DNA from 3 places in the Paenibacillus sp. GCM10027626 genome. Region 2 is predicted to be linked to each of the others. Evidence: riboswitches for the same ligand, from Rfam matches in the RefSeq annotation. Region 2 holds a riboswitch; each other region holds the start of a gene.
The links. Region 2 has a riboswitch for thiamine pyrophosphate ahead of thiD (bifunctional hydroxymethylpyrimidine kinase/phosphomethylpyrimidine kinase). Riboswitches for the same ligand answer to the same signal wherever they lie in the genome.
Positions count from the first base shown of each region.

Region 1: it holds a riboswitch for thiamine pyrophosphate, as region 2 does, so the genes downstream of both, ACFQ0N_RS04680 (ABC transporter substrate-binding protein) here and thiD (bifunctional hydroxymethylpyrimidine kinase/phosphomethylpyrimidine kinase) in region 2, are expected to answer to the same signal.
Region 3: it holds a riboswitch for thiamine pyrophosphate, as region 2 does, so the genes downstream of both, thiC (phosphomethylpyrimidine synthase ThiC) here and thiD (bifunctional hydroxymethylpyrimidine kinase/phosphomethylpyrimidine kinase) in region 2, are expected to answer to the same signal.

Region 1 covers NZ_JBHTHC010000002.1:188,843-195,120, forward strand. Annotated here, with positions in the region: gene ACFQ0N_RS04660 (AAA family ATPase) at 1-886, shown strand, start outside; gene ACFQ0N_RS04665 (3-hydroxyacyl-CoA dehydrogenase family protein) at 1,039-1,911, shown strand; gene ACFQ0N_RS04670 (acetate/propionate family kinase) at 1,908-3,152, shown strand; gene ACFQ0N_RS04675 (DnaD domain-containing protein) at 3,177-3,917, shown strand; TPP riboswitch at 3,960-4,078, shown strand; gene ACFQ0N_RS04680 (ABC transporter substrate-binding protein) at 4,239-5,318, shown strand; gene ACFQ0N_RS04685 (thiamine-binding protein) at 5,351-5,653, shown strand; gene ACFQ0N_RS04690 (ABC transporter permease) at 5,643-6,278, shown strand, end outside.
Region 2 covers NZ_JBHTHC010000008.1:368,360-374,637, reverse strand. Annotated here, with positions in the region: gene ACFQ0N_RS18055 (hypothetical protein) at 1-507, shown strand, start outside; TPP riboswitch at 756-856, shown strand; TPP riboswitch at 948-1,047, shown strand; gene thiD (bifunctional hydroxymethylpyrimidine kinase/phosphomethylpyrimidine kinase) at 1,123-1,944, shown strand; gene thiM (hydroxyethylthiazole kinase) at 1,934-2,764, shown strand; gene thiE (thiamine phosphate synthase) at 2,754-3,395, shown strand; gene ACFQ0N_RS18035 (LLM class flavin-dependent oxidoreductase) at 3,453-4,478, opposite strand; gene ACFQ0N_RS18030 (DsbA family oxidoreductase) at 4,478-5,200, opposite strand; gene ACFQ0N_RS18025 (winged helix-turn-helix transcriptional regulator) at 5,385-5,720, shown strand; gene ACFQ0N_RS18020 (SRPBCC family protein) at 5,849-6,278, shown strand, end outside.
Region 3 covers NZ_JBHTHC010000004.1:250,344-256,621, reverse strand. Annotated here, with positions in the region: gene ACFQ0N_RS10945 (hypothetical protein) at 1-2,527, shown strand, start outside; TPP riboswitch at 2,587-2,693, shown strand; gene thiC (phosphomethylpyrimidine synthase ThiC) at 3,005-4,768, shown strand; gene ACFQ0N_RS10935 (ThiF family adenylyltransferase) at 4,758-5,825, shown strand; gene thiE (thiamine phosphate synthase) at 5,843-6,278, shown strand, end outside.

The sequences.
Region 1 (6,278 bases), on a different contig from region 2:
CATATTGCTGATCGGCGCGACCAACCGGAAAGAAATGCTCGACACAGCGCTGCTGCGGCCGGGCCGCTTCGACCGCCATATTGCAGTGGATTTGCCGGACAAAAAAGGCCGCCGGCATATTCTGGACATTCATGCCCGCAACAAGCCGCTGGCGGAGGACGCGGATTTGAACCGAATCGCCGCTGAATCGTTCGGCTTTTCCGGCGCCCAGCTGGAAAGTGTAATGAATGAAGCAGCCATTTATGCGATGCGGGATGACGAAGAGGAAATTGCCCTGCGCCATATGTCCATGGCGATTGACAAGGTGATGATGGGAGAACGTACGGATCGCGAGGCGACTAAAGAGGAACGGGATCGGGTTGCCCTGCATGAATTGGGCCATGCTATTACAGCGGAGGTAGTTCGGCCGGGCAGTGTATCGCAGGTGGCGTTATCGCCGCGCGGACAAGCGCTTGGTTATGTCCGCCACAATCCGCAGCAGGACCGCTATTTGTACACGCGTCCGTTTTTGGAAAAGCAAATTATGATTGCACTGGGCGGAGCCGCGGCGGAAGAGCTGTTCTACGGCGACCGAAGCACAGGCTCGCGCGGGGATTTTGACCAAGTGTTAAGCATTGTGCGCTCAATGGCAGAGTCGGGACTGACCGAGCTTGGCATTATTGATGAGCGGATGATGACGCCCGACAAATGGGCCCAAATCAACAGCTCGATTTTGGATGAGCTGATGTCGCGGGTAAAGCGGCTATTGGCTGAACGCCGCCAGGTGTTCACAAGCGCGCTGGATGTCCTGGTTCGTGAGGAGACGCTTAGCGGCGACAGCTTCCGCGAACTGCTTGCCGCAAACGAGGCTCTTCCTGTACAGGAAGCGGCGCAGGATATAATTTAATGACAAACTCGTGAATGTCTTGTGGCGATTACCGGACAAAGATGGCCATCTATAGCCCCCATACCGTAAAAAAGCTATAATAAGATCTAATGATGATAGCCGGCAAGGGCCAAGTGCCTGATGAGCAAGGCGGCATATGGGGGATGACAGTTGTGGCAATACGTAAAGTAGGCGTAATTGGCGCTGGTACGATGGGACAAGGAATCGCGGAAATGCTCGCTGCTAACGGGCTTGATGTATATTTGAACGAGGATACGCCTGAGCGGTTGCAAAATGGAATCCAGGCAATTGAGCACGGTTTGGACCGGCAGATCGAAAAATGGGCGCTGACGCAGTCCGAAAAAAAACTGATTATGAACCGGATTCATCCAGTTGAGCGCTTCTCGGCCATTCCGGAATGCGATATCGTGATCGAGACCGTGACGGAAAATATGGAGAGAAAAAGGGAAGTGTTTGCTCAGCTGGATAAACTGTGCGAGCCCGATGTTATACTTGCGAGCAATACGTCAACGCTGAGCTTGACGGAAATTGCCGGCTTCACTTCGCATCCTGAGCGGGTTATCGGGATGCACTTTGTCTATCCGGTCATAAAAACCAATTTGGTGGAAATTGTCCGCGGCTTAAAAACCTCGGAAAGCACATTTTCACGGACGAAGCATTTTGTCGAAGCGGTTATTCATAAAAAAAGTGTCATGGTCTTTGAATCGCCAGGCTTTGTCACGACAAGGCTGATTTGCCTCTATATTAACGAAGCGATGCATGTGCTGCAGGAAGGAGTGGCGTCGGCAGACGATATCGACAGTGCGATGCGCATCGGCTACTCTTTCCAGTACGGCCCTTTCGAGATGGCCGACCGCTTCGGGCTTGATTCAATCCTTGCCGCTTTGGAGCAAATGTTTCGCGAATACGGAGAGGTCAAATACCGCCCGTCAACCATTTTGAAAAAGATGGTGCGCGCTGGCCATTTGGGCGTAAAGAGCGGTATTGGCTTTTTTAACTATGATAAGGACGGGATCCGTATATGATTATTTTAGTAATGAACGCCGGGAGCTCGTCGCTCAAGTATCAGCTGTACAATATGAAGAATGAGACCGTGCTTGCGCAGGGGCGAGTGGAGCGGATCGGGATGGAATCCTCGATCGTATCGCATGAGCCTGCAGGAATGCCGGATGTCCGGCATGTCAGTGAAATTCTCGATCATAACACGGCTGTTAGACGGGTTATAGATCTGCTTACCCACCCCGAATACGGGAAGCTGAAGTCGATGGATGAAATAAAAGCAGTCGGCCACCGCGTCGTTCACGGCGGCGAAAGCTTTAAAGAATCCACCATTGTCAATGAAAAGGTCCAGCTGGAGATCCGCCAATTGTTCGATCTGGCGCCGCTCCATAATCCGGCAGCAATGATGGGAATTGCCGCTGTCGAAGCGAATATGCCGGGCGTGCCGCAAACGGTTGTATTCGATACCGCCTTTCATCAGACGATGCCGCGCAAAGCGTTTCTGTACCCGATTCCGATGGCGCTTTACAAAAGGCATAAAATACGGCGCTACGGCTTTCATGGCACTTCGCACGATTATGTAAGCCGTATAGCAGCCGAGCTGATCGGCAAGCCGCTTGCAGAGTTGAAAATGGTCACCTGCCATATTGGCAATGGCGCCAGCTGCGCAGCGATAAAGGATGGAAAGTCGTGCGATACCAGTATGGGGCTCACACCGCTTGAAGGGCTGATGATGGGTACGCGCAGCGGCGATCTTGATCCGGCGATAGTACCTTTCGCAATGTTCAAGGAAGAGCTGACCTTAAGCGATGTCAACTCGATGCTGAATAAGCATAGCGGCTTGCAGGCGATCAGCGGCATCAGCAGCGACATGCGGGAAATTACGGAAGCGATGGCTGAAGGGGACAAGCAGGCAACGCTCGCTTTTGATATGTACGTGTACCGGCTGCGCAAATATATCGGGGCGTATACCGCTGTTATGAACGGGCTAGATGCGCTCGTTTTTACGGCAGGGGTAGGTGAAAATTCTGCCATTGTACGCCAAGCGGTATGTGAGGAGCTGACATTTTTCGGCATTGAGCTGGACGTTGAGCGTAATGCGGTACATAGCAAAGAGGCCCGCAAAATTTCGACCGACGCCTCTCGTGTAGAGGTATGGGTTGTACCGACCAATGAGGAGCTTGTTATCGCCCAGGATACGTATCATTTAATGCTCAACAATCAAGCGAAGGGCTCGGCTGGGGCTGAGCCGCTACAAAACGGTTAAATTAGCGAAGGGTTGAGTGTATGAATGAAAAATGAAATGTGGAAGGCTTACGCCCGCGGCATGGCTGCGGCGATGAATAGCGGCAGTGTCGTTATTCCCGCCGGGCTGCTGCGCGCCTATCGGGGGATCGGCCTGTCTGATACAGAAATGATGCTGCTTGTTCAGCTGCTGATGTTCCGCCAATTGGAGCAGATCGACTTTCCCACGCCGGAGCAACTGGCCGAGCGATTGGGCATAACGGTGAGTGCCGCGCACCAGCTTATCGGCAGACTGCTTAAGGAGGGGCTGCTGGCCATCGACGAGCAGCTCGATCCGGTCACCGGCGTCCATTCCGAATGTTATAATTGGGATGGCTGGATATTACGCTCCGCAGAATGGATGTCGGATAATGCCAAGCAGTCGCTTAACCATGTCCGGCCAGATCGGCAGGCACGTGAGGAATCGGATGCCGATTTGCCGGCAGCGGATCTGTTTACAGTATTTGAACAGGAGTTCGGCCGCCCGTTATCACCGATGGAATGCGAGACAATCAGCGGCTGGCTTGATGAGGACCGCTATCCGGACGAACTGATTCGGTTTGCTTTGAAGGAGGCCGTCTTTGCCGGAAAGCTGCATTTCCGCTACATCGACCGCATTCTGATTGAATGGAGCCGCAATCGCGTTACGAATACGGATGAGGCGAAGGTGCATACGCGCAAATTCCGGACGGGAAGAAAAGGGGCGTCTTCATCATTCGATCGCCAATTCGAGCGAGAAAAAGAGTAGCTTTTTGCCCGGTTAGTGGTATAATGAAGCTTGCGACTAATTGAATATGACATGGGGAGCTGGGTAATGGCCGGCTGAGAGGGGATTCCAAAGCAAGAACAATCCCGACCCTTAGACCTGATCTGGATAATGCCAGCGTAGGAACTTAGCATCTAGCCGTGCTTTACCGGCTCTGTTTATGCAGACGCCGTAACAGGCGGTTTTTGTAGAGCAATGTTGTAGCGTCCTCCGGTCAGGAGGACGCTTTTTCTATGTATACAGGACAGATCAAGTCGCTTTAAATTTTTTGGTGCAGTCAGGAAGGGGAAGGCAATCGAGATGATGAACAGAAAAGGCAGCAAGGTACTGAACTTTGGAATTATGCTTGTCGTATTCATGCTGGTAATTGCCGGATGCGGGGCAAAAGCGGGCAATGAAGCGCCGGCAAATACAGGCAGCGGCACCGGGAACGGGCAGCAGCAGCCAAATGACGGAGAAGCCGGACAAGCCGAAAACAAACCGCTCACGAAGGTGAAGCTGGTGCTGGATTGGGCTCCGAATACTAATCATACCGGATTATATGTTGCCAGAGACAACGGCTTTTTCAAAAATCACGGGCTTGATGTGGAAATTATTTTGCCAGGGGATGCCGGATCGGACAAAATGGTCGCCACTGGAGCGGCCGAGTTTGGCGTAAGCTACCAGGAGGGCGTTACCCAAGCGAGAATTCAAGGCGTGCCTATCGTATCGCTTGCAGCAGTCATTCAGCACAATACGTCCGGATTCGCTTCGCCTGTGGAGAAAAACATTAAAACGCCAAAAGATTTTGAAGGCAAGACTTATGGCGGCTGGGGCTCCCCTGCCGAGGAAGCGATTATCGAATCACTGATGAGCGAGCAGGGCGCCGATGCCAGCAAGGTCACAAACGTTAGCATCGGGGATGTCGATTTCTTTACAGCGGTCAAACGCAATATCGACTTTGCCTGGATTTATTACGCCTGGACCGGTGTCGAGGCGGAGCTTCGCGGAGAAAAGCTGAACATGGTGTATTTGACAGACTATAGCGATAAGCTGGATTACTACACGCCTGTTCTGACCACAAGCGAGAAAATGATCGCCGATAATAAGGCGCTGGTTGAAGCTTTTGTCGCCGGGGCAGCCGAAGGCTATCAGTTTGCCATCGAGCATCCGGAAGACGCTGCCGAGGTGCTGATCAAAGCCGAACCGGACTTGAATGCCGACCTGGTGCGTGCCAGCCAGAAATGGCTCAGCCCGAAATATCAGGACGATGCGCCGCGCTGGGGCGAACAGAAGCGGGAAGTGTGGGAAAACTATGCCAAATGGATGCTCGACCACAAATTGCTTGAGCAGGAACTGGATGTAGACAAAGCGTTTACGAATGAATTTTTGCCGCAAGGATAAAGCGAACATTACAATAAGAGGAGCTGTTCACAGTGGCTAACACATTGCTAAGCATTCAGATTTTGCCGCAAACACCTGGCGGGGAAAGCTCGCTTCCTTATGTTGACCGGGCAATTGCGGTTATTAAAGCATCCGGGGTGCCTTACCGGGTAGCGCCGCTTGAGACGACGATGGAAGGTGAACTGGGCGAGCTGCTGCAGATTGTCCAGCGCATGAATGACGCAATGACTGAGATGGGCTGCCCTTCGGTCATTTCGCAAATCAAAGTGTATCACAACCCGAAAAATGGCGCTTCTATGGACCGGCTGCTGGAGAAATACCCGGATGGGAAATAAAAGATCCGTACTTAGCAAGGTATGGCCGCCGGCAGCGGTGCTCGCTTCGTTGATACTAATATGGCAAGCTGCGGTCGCTTTTTTTCGGCTGGACCCTTGGCTGCTGCCTGCGCCGTCGGCAATTGCGAAGGAATTTCTTGCGGTGGCCCCTCGGCTGTACGACCATGCTAGTACCACGATAAGTTTGACGCTGCTCGGCTTTGCAGCGGGATCGGCGGCGGGCTTCGTGCTCGCCGCTTTGCTGCATATGATTCCCGGAGCAAAAGCCGGCTTCTACCCTTTGCTTGTGTTGACGCAAAATGTGCCTGTCTTTGTGCTTATCGAGCTATTTGTCATTTGGTTCGGCTTTGGACTGCTGCCCAAAGTGCTTCTTTTAATGCTCGTATGTTTCTTTCCGGTTGCTGTCGCCATGCTGACAGGACTTACGCAAGCAGATCCAAAGCTGGTCATGTACATGAAGATGATAGGAGCAACCAGAAAGCAAATGTTTTGGCGGCTGGAGCTGCCTAATGCCATCAGTTACTTGTTCTCGGGATTGAAAATTGCTGCCACATACAGCGTAATCAGCGCAATCTACGTTGATACGATCGGATCGGGCAAAGGGCTCGGCGCTTTTATCCGGCTG
Region 2 (6,278 bases):
TATAAACTTGGTCATACATGCGATATAGAGGCGTTGTTGGAGAAAGAGCGCGGCATCCGGGAAGAAAAGGCTGAGCTATGGCGCGAGTTTCAATCGTGGAACAAAGAAGAGTCGGTGGAGCATGTGGTATCTGCCCCCACGAACGTGATCACAGATTTTGATGATTTGCTATTGTGGGAAAAGGGTGACGCGATTCATCCACTGCTGCTGGAAGCTCTTACGAAATTGAAGGATTATGTGAAAACGGAATTGGAAAGTGACCAGCAACAGTTTGCCCGTTTTCAAGAAATGAAAACAAATGAGAAAATCCGGTTGCTTGCTGCACGAAATCGATATTTTTATATTCATAAAAAAGCATGGGATGATATTATACAGCATTTTGATCACTCAAGATTGTCGAATGTCGTTCTTGCCATCCTTTCAATTAAAGCGCAAGAAGTGAACGTGAACAAGCTTTGCAAGGCTGTGTTGAATAATCGAGATTTGCTAAAAACATATCTTTTGTGATGGTTCGACCAGTCAAGTCTAGCCGTATTGGTTTGTAGATGACCGAAAAAATTCAATACTTTTGAACATGAGTTTAAACAATTATTACAAGGGGATGGCTGCATGTATCTCGATGATGACCAACGACTACCGAAACTTAAAGGGCGCGTATGGAATCATAACAGTTTTATAAAAGGAGGCTACTCGTGGGATCAAGCTTGGCAACAAACGCTAAATTTGACTTTTTGAAAAGCTTATGTTTTAATGATACTAATTTGCGGGGGGACTACTTTGTAGTTGAGAAGGTTAAAACCTGACCCTTTGAACCTGTTGGTTAAGACCAACGTAGGGAAGCGAATCATTACATCTTTCTATGTATATGGTTAGAGCGCTTTCTACGAATCGAGAGAGCGCTCTATTTTTATATTAACTGCAGTGTGCTGCTAAAACTGAATATGGCTTATCGTTTGCGGGGGGACTGTTCGCGGTTGAGAAGGTTAAAACCTGACCCTTTGAACCTGTTAGTTAAGACTGACGTAGGGAAGCAAATAACAATTGACCGTGTTATTTTACCCTTGTCAGAAATAGGACAAGGTTTTTTTATTTTATACATTTAACAGAATGGGAGTGGCAAGCATGAAAAAAGTATTAACGATTGCCGGTTCGGATTGCAGCGGAGGCGCTGGCATTCAAGCCGACTTAAAAACTTTCTCGGCTCATGGCGTTTTTGGCATGAGTGTCATTGCTTCAGTAGTAGCCGAAAATACGAGCCGCGTCATTGACATTCAGGATGTCAGGCCCGATATGATTGAAAAACAAATCGATGCTGTTTTCGAGGATATTGATGTAGATGCAGTGAAAATTGGTATGCTCTCACAGCCGGATTGCATGAATGCAGTTGCAGGAAGGCTCAAACAATACGCTCCCGCCAATGTTGTAATTGATCCTGTTATGTATGCGAAAAACGGCTGTCCGCTTATGAACCCCGACGCAATAGACACAATGATCCAAACGGTTATTCCGTTAGCTGACCTTCTTACTCCTAATATTCCAGAAGCAGAGAAAATCGCCGGCATACAAATTAACAATGTCGAAGATATGAAAAAATCGGCCGCAGCGATTTATAAAATGGGCTGTAAAAATGTCCTTGTAAAAGGCGGTCATGCTGCAGGAAACGCGCTGGATATCTTGTTCGACGGGGAACAATTTTATTCGTTCGACGCACAGCGTATAGAGACAAAAAATACGCATGGCACAGGCTGCACCTATTCATCCGCTATTGCATCCAACCTCGCATTGGGGTATGGATTACAGGAAGCGGTACATAGGGCGAAGGAATATATCACAATCGCTATTCAGCATTCCTTGTCCATCGGAAAGGGCAACGGCCCGACTCATCATTTTTATGAGCTTTACAACAATGGATTAAAGAAAGGGCCTGAGATCAATGGACAATAACTTAACCTTAAACATCAGCGGTTTATTGAGCAACGTCCGGCAAACCAAGCCTTTGGTTCACCATCTTACCAATTATGTGACAGTAAACGACTGCGCAAATGTTACGCTTGCAATCGGCGCTTCTCCCATCATGGCTGATGATATCGAGGAAGCGGCTGAAATTACTGCAATATCCTCCGCGCTTGTGTTGAATATAGGGACTTTAAATAAAAGAACAATAGAATCTATGCTTGCCGCGGGGGAAAAAGCAAATGAAATGAGCATACCCGTCGTTTTGGACCCGGTGGGCGCGGGCGCGTCGAATTTCCGCAATCAGACGGTTAGGATGATGCTCGAACGGCTGCAATTCAGCGTCATTCGCGGCAATATGTCTGAAATTCGTTATATCGCCGGACTCCAAGCAACAACGAAAGGAGTGGACGCTTCCGAAGCGGACTTGGAGAACAGTCTGCAAAGCGGCATAGATATTGCAAGCGGCTTGGCGGCTCAATATAACTGTACGGTCGCCATTACCGGAGAAACTGATATCGTATCCGATGGCAAAACAGTCATTTGTATTGAGAATGGGCATCCAATGCTCGGCTCCATAACCGGCACAGGATGTATGTGCACGTCCCTTATCGCTTCTTTCTGCGGCAGCACAGGGGATTACCGTATGGCGGCAGTCGCCGGTCTTTTGTGTACGGGGATTGCAGGGGAACATGCTTATGAAAATGCTGGTCAAAAAGGAAACGGCAGCTACCGTACAGCTCTCATAGATGAAATAAGCAAAATAAGCGCCCAAACGATACACAAAGGGGCTAAAGTATATGAAGCCTGAGCTGGATTACAGCCTTTATTTGGTTACGGACAGCAGCCTGATGAGTACGGATGCGTTGGAACAGGCAGTAGAACAAGCGATTTTAGGCGGGTGTACGCTGGTTCAATTACGTGAGAAGAAATTATCCTCATTGGATTTTTATCATACTGCAGTGAAAGTATTAGCGATTACTAATCATTTCAATATTCCACTCATCATCAATGACCGTGTGGACATCGCTTTGGCGGTAGGAGCTGACGGCGTACATATCGGACAAAGTGATTTGCCCGCTAAAATTGTGCGAAAAATCATTGGAGAGGACAAAATCCTCGGCGTATCCGCATCCAGTCTTGCGGAAGCTCTTCAAGCCGAGAAAGACGGTGCCGATTATCTCGGCGTTGGCGCTATGTTTGCGACAGGCACAAAAACAGACGCTGAACTGGTAGCTATGGAAGAATTAAGAGAAATAAGAAAGGCGATTCAATTGCCAGTCGTGGTGATTGGCGGCATAAACAAAAACACCATCCCCTTATTTTCGAATACAGGGATAGATGGAATTGCGGTGGTTTCCGCTGTCATTTCCGAGGACGATATAACACTCGCGGCTGCCAAGCTGAAGGGTTTGTTTCTGGGGATTGATTCCAAATTATAATAGGATAAGAGGGACCCGCATGAGCAGGTCCTTTTCTTTTGATGTATTCGACGACTACTAGAGGTTACTATTTTTCCCGGTCATCCCGAACGTATCCGCAATCAGCTCGTATGAGCGAATTCGCGCCTTCTCGTCATGGATCGGGCTATTGATGAGAATTTCACCAACGTTGTAGTCCGCCGCCATTCGAAGCAACTGTTCTTTCACTTGGGCAGGAGTGCCGACTACTCGTCGCTTTCGAGTTTGCCGGATGTGCATTAAATCCATTTCCGTATACGGATAAGCCGCGGCTGTTTGCACGGAAGGCAGAAATGGCATCTCCCTGCCAGTAGCAATGCCAAGGAACAATAAATCGCTGCTTTTTGCCAATCGGTCCGCTTCTTCTTCCGTATCGGCGCAAATGGCAATTGTGGCGATCATCGAGCGCGGTTGATCTTCCAGTACCGGGTTCGGCTCGAAATGCCCATTGTAATACTGGGTCGCCTCTTCGCCTCCCGGCGTACCGAAAAATTCTGCGAATGCATATGAAGTTCCCAGTTTTGCGGCAATCCTCGCACTTTCACCACTTGAACCGAGCAGCCAAATTTCCGGCGCCGTCGGAATGTCAGGGGAGGCCAACAACTTCTCGAATGGGTGGCCCACAGGCATCGCGTTATGGAAGTAACCGATAATATCCAGTACCTGTTGAGGATATTTGTTCACATCAACAAATTTATCCTGCTGCAACGCTTTCGTTGCAAGCGGCATGCCGCCCGGGGCGCGTCCCAAGCCAAGATCGATGCGTCCGGGATGGAGCGCCTCCAGCAGCCGGAAGTTTTCCGCAACTTTATACGCGCTGTAATGCGGGAGCATAATGCCGCCCGATCCGACGCGAATGCGTGACGTTGCGGCAGCCAGATGTGGGATCAGCACTTCCGGGCTGGAGAAAGCGAGCGCAGGCGTAGCATGATGTTCTGATATCCAGAAGCGGTAGTAACCAAGTGATTCTGCTGCCTGAACAAGACGGGTCGACTGTCGCAATCCGTCTGCGGCAGTCCCGCCCTCACTGACAAATACTTGATCCAGAACACCTAACTTGATCATCATGATTGACTCTCTTTTCCGGGAATCGCACAACCTTCGTCCGTACATACCGCACCTTCGGCAGAACCGCCGAGTACGGTTAGCGGGTGGTCTTCTTCCCACGCTTTTTGCAAGCCCTCCAAAAATACTTCACTCGGCTGTGCGCCGGATATGGCATATTTTCTGTTAATGACGAAGGACGGAACGCCCTTGACGCCGATCCGTCTGGCTTCCTCTTCATCAGCACGTACTTCATTCGCGTAGTCGCTGCTAGTCAGAACGCGGAGAGCTTCGTCGCGATCAAGGCCGATCTCCGCGGCCAAATCGGCTAAAGTGTCTTGATGGCCAATATGAAGCGTATCGGTAAAATGAGCTTTCAACAATCGTTCCGTCATCTCGGCGAGCTTTCCTTTCGTTGCGGCAAAATGCGTCAGACGGTGAGCGTCAAATGTGTTGGTCAGGATCGTGCGATCAAAATAATAGTCGAGCCCGAGCGCTTTTGCCTGCTGTGCAAGATTGTTTGTGTTGGCGATCGCTTGCTCGCGGCTCATGCCATATTTGGCAGCAAGCATGTCATATACGCTCGGATTGCCGTCTCGCTTTGCATTAGGATCGAGTTCAAAACTTTTAAATACAACTTCAACCGCTCCTTTGTTCGAAAACTGCTGCAGCGCGGCTTCGAACCGGCGTTTGCCGATATAACAGAAGGGGCATACAAAATCGGACCATATTTCAACTTTCAACACTTTCGCCTCCAATTTTTATCGGATAATGATGTGATTTGCTTTGCTTTGATATTTCCTTTTCAATCGGAATGATATAAGATTAGTTCAACACTTCGATTATTACAAGTACTACGTTTTTTGATAGGTAGTATGTTTTTTAGTACTAAAGGAATTCGAATATAGAAAGGGGTAATTATCATTTATGGCATCTATTGACGATACATGTATAGCATGTCCGATTACGTTGGCCCAAAACTTAATATCGGGAAAATGGAAAATAATAATTTTATGGCAATTGCGGGACGATGCCCGCAGATTCAGCGAGCTGCAGCGGGCGATCCCGGGCGTGACGCAATCGATGCTTACGCAGCAGCTCCGGGATCTGGAGAAGGGTGGTCTCATTCATCGCGAAGTGTACAGGCAAGTTCCGCCCAAGGTGGAATATACACTTACGCCGATCGCCCGGGAACTGCTGCCGGTGCTCGTCATGTTGGACGAATGGGGCGCGAAGTATGTGCGGAGCCAATCTGGATCGTAAGTACCGGGAGGAATATTAAGTACTTTTGGCAAGGACAACTTCATTTTAACACTTGCACGTGACGTAACGTCATGTTTTATCATATAGTTACCGGTAAACAGATGCGCAGCATACAAGGAGGAATGGGCATGACGGAAAAACGTGCGGCAAACAACGAAATAAACGCAGAGGAAGAATACGAATTGGTAACAACGCGGGTGATAAATGCATCCCTTGCTCTCGTTTACGAAGCCTGGACAAAACCCGAGCTTTTGGCACAGTGGTGGGGTCCGAACGGGTTTACGAACACTTTTCACGAATTTGATTTACGGCCGGGAGGGATATGGGAGTTTGTAATGCACGGACCAAACGGAGTCGATTATCCCAACAAAAGCGAATTTGTCGAAATTGGGCCTGAACGGATCGTGCTGCGGCATCTTTGCACACCCCATTTTCAGCTCACGGCAACCTTCGAGGATTTTGGCGGCAAAACCAGACTGACTTGGCGCCAGCTTTTCGAAAACGCTGCCGTATTCAACGCCATCAAGAAAATCGCATTACCAGCCAACGAGCAAAATC
Region 3 (6,278 bases), on a different contig from region 2:
GATCATGCAAAAATCGGGCTGTTTTCCGTACACAACCTATTACCAAGATGGATTTATGATTTCGTTACAAGAGTATTTTCAGGATTCAAGCAATTTATATATGTTCACTGTCCGCGGGAAACCATCAACTGCGCCGCTTGTCAGGCAGATGCACACCAACGGCCAGTTCATGTCGAATATCACGTTATCTGATGCGGAAATGAAATATAGCTTCCGGATGGAGAATATTGATTTCGACAATGAAGTGACGGGGCTTTCCTTCCGGATGAAGGATACAAAAAATCGTTATGCAGTCGAATCGGACGGCCACTCCTTTGAGCTAGTGAAGTATGTGGGTGGTGTACGTACTGTGCTGAAAGCAAGCAACTATCCCTTCCAATCGGACAAAAGCTATGCGGTGCGGATCAAGACGGTCGGCAAGCAGATCGATGTCATTTTGAATAACATTCCGGTGATAAGTGTGACGGACGGCAGCTTTAAAGAAGGCAAATTCGGTTATTTTTCTAACAAAGCCTATGTTTACTTTAGCGCCTTTACGTACAAGCCGGTTAAAGAAATCATCGAATGGTCGGACAGCTTCGCCATTTGGGATGAAGGGACGGCCACAGCAGAGGTTGCCTATAAGAACATTGAGTTTCTTGATCCGGAGAACGATCCGAAGGCTGGCTCTTACAACTGGACAATTGAGCATACGCCGCGCTTTATTAACAATCAGGGAGTATCGGCCAAACACAGCAAAACATTCAGCTCGGAGCAGCTCACCTTCGATAAAGTCGGGGACTACATCGTGACGCTGCAGGCGAAGGATGATCCGCATCCGAATTATCGTTATCCGGATATGACTTTTGATGAATACCGCAAGCTGTCGAATGCCTTTAAGAAAAAGGTGACGGTTCACCGCAGGCCGGTTTCGCAGTTTACTGTGAAGCAGGCGGCGGATGGGAAAGTCATTTGGACGGATACAAGCTATGATCCGGATCGCTATGAAAGTATCTACAAATATTCGGCCGAGAACACGGGCATTGATTACAAAGCAACGCGCGGCATTTTGGAGCGAAAATATTACTATATGAGCCCATCGGGAACGATTGTAGAAGAAAAGCTGGTTGCGCCACAAGAAAAAGGTCTGTATGAAATCGGCATGGCTGTCAAAGACGAATATAACGCTTGGTCAGATTATACGGTCGTCTCGCTGGATGTCGCTAAAACAGCGACACCGAATACACCGCCAGTTCCAGGCTTCACGACAAGCTATATCAATACGTACCGCAATGTACCAATCACAATCAATTCAACCGCCTACGATAAAGAGGACGGTGGACGTGAGAACTTGCCGCATGAATACTACATCCGCAATGTAACGACGGGCGGCGGCGAAACGCTGCAGAGCACATCGCGGACGAGTTGGACGAAGACGTTCAATACGCTGGGAACGTTCAATATTCGGCAAAGGGTACAGGATTCTGCCGGCGCTGAGGCACAGTTCAGCCGCCAAGTGAATATTGTAAACCGCTTGCCGGTCGCACAGATTCTTGTTCCGGACAGCAACGATCAGAACAAGCCAACCAAGCTGAAGGAGCTGCGGCCGGAATTTAAATGGAGCTATTACGATACCGATGGCGATCCGCAAACACGCTTCCAGCTCAGAATTTACAAATATGGCGGCGTGCAGCTGCTGGACACTGATGTTCGGCCGGGCAGCGGCAGAGCTTGGCGACCGGCGGTTGATCTGCCGGAAAAAGTTAATCTGTATGTAATGGTGCGCGTTTTTGATGGCTATGATTGGGGCGTGTGGAGCGATCCGAAATTCTTTTATATTGAAACGAATCAGCCGCCAACTGCTGATTTTGATTGGCAGCCGAAGCCGGTTTATGAAGGGGATACAATTACACTGCGCGCAAATGCCGATGATGCCGACCGCGACCGGTTGACAATGCGTTACCGGATCGTCGATCCATCCGGAAAATCAAGCGATTTTAATTATGAGGCGGATCATCCATATAGTATTAATGAACCGGAAATAAACGCTGCTAAGCCGGGTCAATACAGTGTTGAGCTGATAGTGTCGGATGGAAAGGCTGATCCGGTCATTGTGCAGAAGACGATTCAGGTGCTTCCGTTAACAGTTAGCGGTGAAGTAAAGCATACGGAATTATGGGATGAGCGGCGCAAGGCAAGCAATAAGAAAATTAGCGGCAATGAGGAACAACCGCGAAGCTATGATATGTTTTGGGCAGGAGAAAAGTTTGTTTTGTATGCAGGAACGACAAAGACAGCTGGAGCTACTAAAGCCACTCGTGTCGAAGTGAAGATGGGGGAATATTCGACCCGCCTGATCGCTGCAGATACGTCTGCTTCCCAATGGAAAGGGGAGCTGTGGGATAAGCAATTCGAGCAGCTTAGCGATGGTCCGCTGACGTTTACATTTATTGCGTACTACAGCAACGGTATAGTCAAACAGACAACAGCAACGATTCAAATTGCCGGCAATGTAAATGCAATTGCAGGCGTCCATCGCAGGCAATAGCGGGATTTGCCAGAAGAGAGTTGACAAAACGGAAGGAGGAGGGGTATAGTCTTACACAGGAAATCCACTAGGGGCGCCCGTATGGGCTGAGATAAGGCAGCAGTGCCTTGGTCCCTTAGAACCTGATCTGGGTCATGCCAGCGTAGGAAAGTGGGAATGTGAATGCGACATTAGCAATGCGACTGCTGATAGGCGTGGGGTAAGCTGTATAGCTCTGGCCGCAGCAGGCTGCCTGTTATTGCTAATGTGCCCGGAATAGCGTGGCGGCTTATGCTGCTGCAGCATATTCGGGAATGTCCGCGTATACAGACCGCTCCTTCGCCGGAACGGTCTTTTTTGTTCTGGCGAGCAGCGTCTCTTCTATGACAATGGCAGCATGTTGTTTTTTGATGCCATGGACTTGCGCAGCCGTTTCTATTTTGACTATTATGAGCGCCTCCTAGTGATTTTCGAATTGAAACTCTAGGAGGTTTTTTTATGCCAATATTAACAACGCCATTGCCAGGCAGCCGCAAAGTATATGTAGAGGGAAGCCGTCCGGATGTGCAAGTGCCGATGCGGGAGATTGGCTTGACGCCTTCAAACCAAAAAGGAATCGAAGTGGAAAATGAGCCGGTTCGCGTATATGATGCGAGCGGTCCATATACGGATCAAGAGTCTGTCATCGATGTTCGCCGTGGATTGCCGGAGCTGCGCCGCGGCTGGATTGAGGAGCGAGCGGATGTAGAGCGCTATGAGGGGCGCGCCATCAAGCCGCAGGATAATGGCTTCAGTACGGCGCAATCGGCAGCGCAGCGGGGAGCCGAGGTGTTTCCGGGGAATGGGCGCCGTCCGCTGCGCGCTAAGGAAGGGCGGAATGTCACGCAGCTGCACTATGCGCGGAAGGGGATCATCACGCCTGAGATGGAATTTATCGCGATCCGCGAAGGGATGACACCGGAGTTTGTGCGGGATGAGGTTGCAGCGGGCAGAGCGATTATTCCGGCAAATATTAACCATCCGGAAAGTGAGCCGATGATTATTGGGCGTCATTTTCATGTCAAAATTAATGCGAACATCGGCAACTCGGCCGTCGCCTCCTCGATTGAGGAGGAAGTAGAAAAAATGACCTGGGCGACCCGTTGGGGTGCGGATACGATCATGGATTTGTCCACAGGCAAAAATATTCATACGACGCGGGAATGGATTGTGCGAAATTCGCCGGTACCGGTAGGAACGGTTCCGATTTATCAGGCGCTTGAAAAGGTTAATGGCAAGGCGGAGGATTTAAGCTGGGAAGTTTTCCGCGATACATTGATCGAGCAGGCAGAGCAAGGGGTCGATTATTTTACGATTCATTCCGGCGTCCTGCTTAGGTACATACCGCTTACAGCGAAGCGGGTGACGGGGATCGTTTCGCGGGGCGGCTCGATTATGGCGGCGTGGTGTCTGGCGCATCATAAAGAGAATTTTTTGTATACCCATTTTGAAGAGATTTGTGAAATTATGAAGCGTTATGATGTGGCCTTTTCGTTAGGCGACGGTCTGCGCCCGGGCTCGATTGCCGATGCAAACGACGAAGCGCAGTTCGGCGAGCTGGACACGCTTGGCGAGCTGACGAAAATTGCCTGGAAGCATGATGTTCAGGTGATGATCGAAGGGCCGGGACATGTGCCGATGCATCTAATCAAGGAAAATATGGATCGCCAGCTGGAGGTTTGCCAGGAGGCACCGTTCTATACGCTGGGACCGCTGACGACAGATATTGCGCCGGGGTACGATCATATTACGTCCGCGATCGGGGCGGCGATGATCGGCTGGTTCGGGACGGCGATGCTGTGCTACGTAACGCCGAAGGAGCATCTGGGACTGCCGAATAAGGAAGACGTTAAAGAAGGCGTCATTACGTACAAAATCGCCGCGCATGCGGCAGATTTGGCCAAAGGCCATCCGCGTGCGCAGCAGCGCGATGATGCGCTTTCGAAGGCGAGATTTGAGTTCCGCTGGCGCGATCAGTTTCATTTGTCGCTTGATCCGGAACGGGCGATGTCCTACCACGATGAAACCTTGCCGACTGAAGCGGCGAAGACGGCTCATTTCTGCTCCATGTGCGGACCGAAGTTTTGCAGTATGCGCATCACGCAAGATATCCGCGACTATGCCGAGGAGAATGGGCTGGAGACGCGCGAGGCGATTGAAGCGGGGATGAAGGAAAAGTCTGAAGCTTTTAAAGCAGCGGGTAGTACGATTTATGGCACCTAATGACAATCGGTGGTCAGAGCGCTACTCCCGGCAGATTCGCTTTGCGCCGATAGGGCTGCAGGGCCAGGAGCGGCTGCAAGCGGCAACGGTACTGATCGTCGGGTGCGGCGCACTCGGCGCCTCCCTGGCCCAGCATATGGCGCGGGCAGGCATCGGTACGATTCGCATCGTTGACCGCGATTTTGTAGAGCCAAGCAATCTGCAGCGCCAGATGCTGTTTGATGAAGCTGACGCGCTGGCGATGCTGCCGAAGACGGTGGCTGCAGCGAATAAATTGCGCCAAATCAATAGCGAGGTCAGCATAGAGCCGCATGTCGCCAATGTGACGGCGGCCAATGTGTCCACGTTTGTCTCAGGTGCGGCCCTTGTGCTGGACGGAACAGACAATGCCGAGACGCGCTATGTGATGAGCGATGCTTGCTTCCAAGAAGGGATCCCGCTGTTTTATGGCGGGATTGCCGGAGCGCATGGCATGTGTGCAGCGCTTGTGCCGGGCGAAAGTGCATGCCTGCGCTGCCTGGTTGGCGAAGAATCGGAGGGCGAGCAAGGGGAAACCTGCGATACGATTGGCGTCATTTCGCCGATTGTCGACTGGATTGCGGCGATGCAGGCGGCAGAAGCGCTCAAGTGGCTGACGGGAAACAGCGATATGCTGCGGCGCACATGGCTGACGGTGAATTTGTGGCCGTTTCGCTTGTATGAAGCTGCACTGCCGTCAGCTGTACCAGCTTGTCCGCATTGCGGGTACAAGGGGGATGCCGCCCCCGCTTTGCCGCCAGCCGGTTCTCCCCAGGCAACGGCGATTTGCGGGCGTGACAGCGTACAAGTAGCCTGGGCGTCCGCTTTCGATCTGACCGCGATGAAGCAGCGGTTTGCAGCTGCCAATTACGAAGTGACGATCAATCCGTATTTGTTGAAAATTCATATTCCGGCCGGTGAAAAGCTGGTCTTATTTCCCGATGGCCGCGTTCTGGTGCAAGGGACGAGCGATGCTGAGCGGGCGCTTGTCTTATGCGGGCAATATTTGCCGCGCCAGCAGCAAAGCGGAGCGGGATAAAGAGGGAGCGGAAGAAGATGCGGAATGAAAAATGGAAGGATTTTCGGCTGTATGCCATTACGGGGGAAAACTATCATCCGGGAAGGCAGATGATCCCGGTGATGGAAGCTGCCCTGCAAGGAGGAGCAGACATTGTCCAGCTCCGGGCGAAAAATGCGCCGAAGCGGGAAGTGCTCGCTAAGGCCTATGCGCTGCGTGAGCTGACTCTGCGCTACAATGTGCCGCTTATTATTAACGATCATATCGATGTGGCGCTTGCCGTAGAGGCGGATGGCGTCCATCTGGGGCAGGACGATTTGCCGCTCGCTGAAGCGCGCCGTATCGTCGGACCGGATCGGCTGATTGGAATTTCGACCCATAACATCGGCCAGGCTTTGGCGGCGCAAGCCGGCGGAGCGGATTATATCGGCGTCGGGCCTGTATATCCGACAGGGACAAAGCCGGGAAGAACGG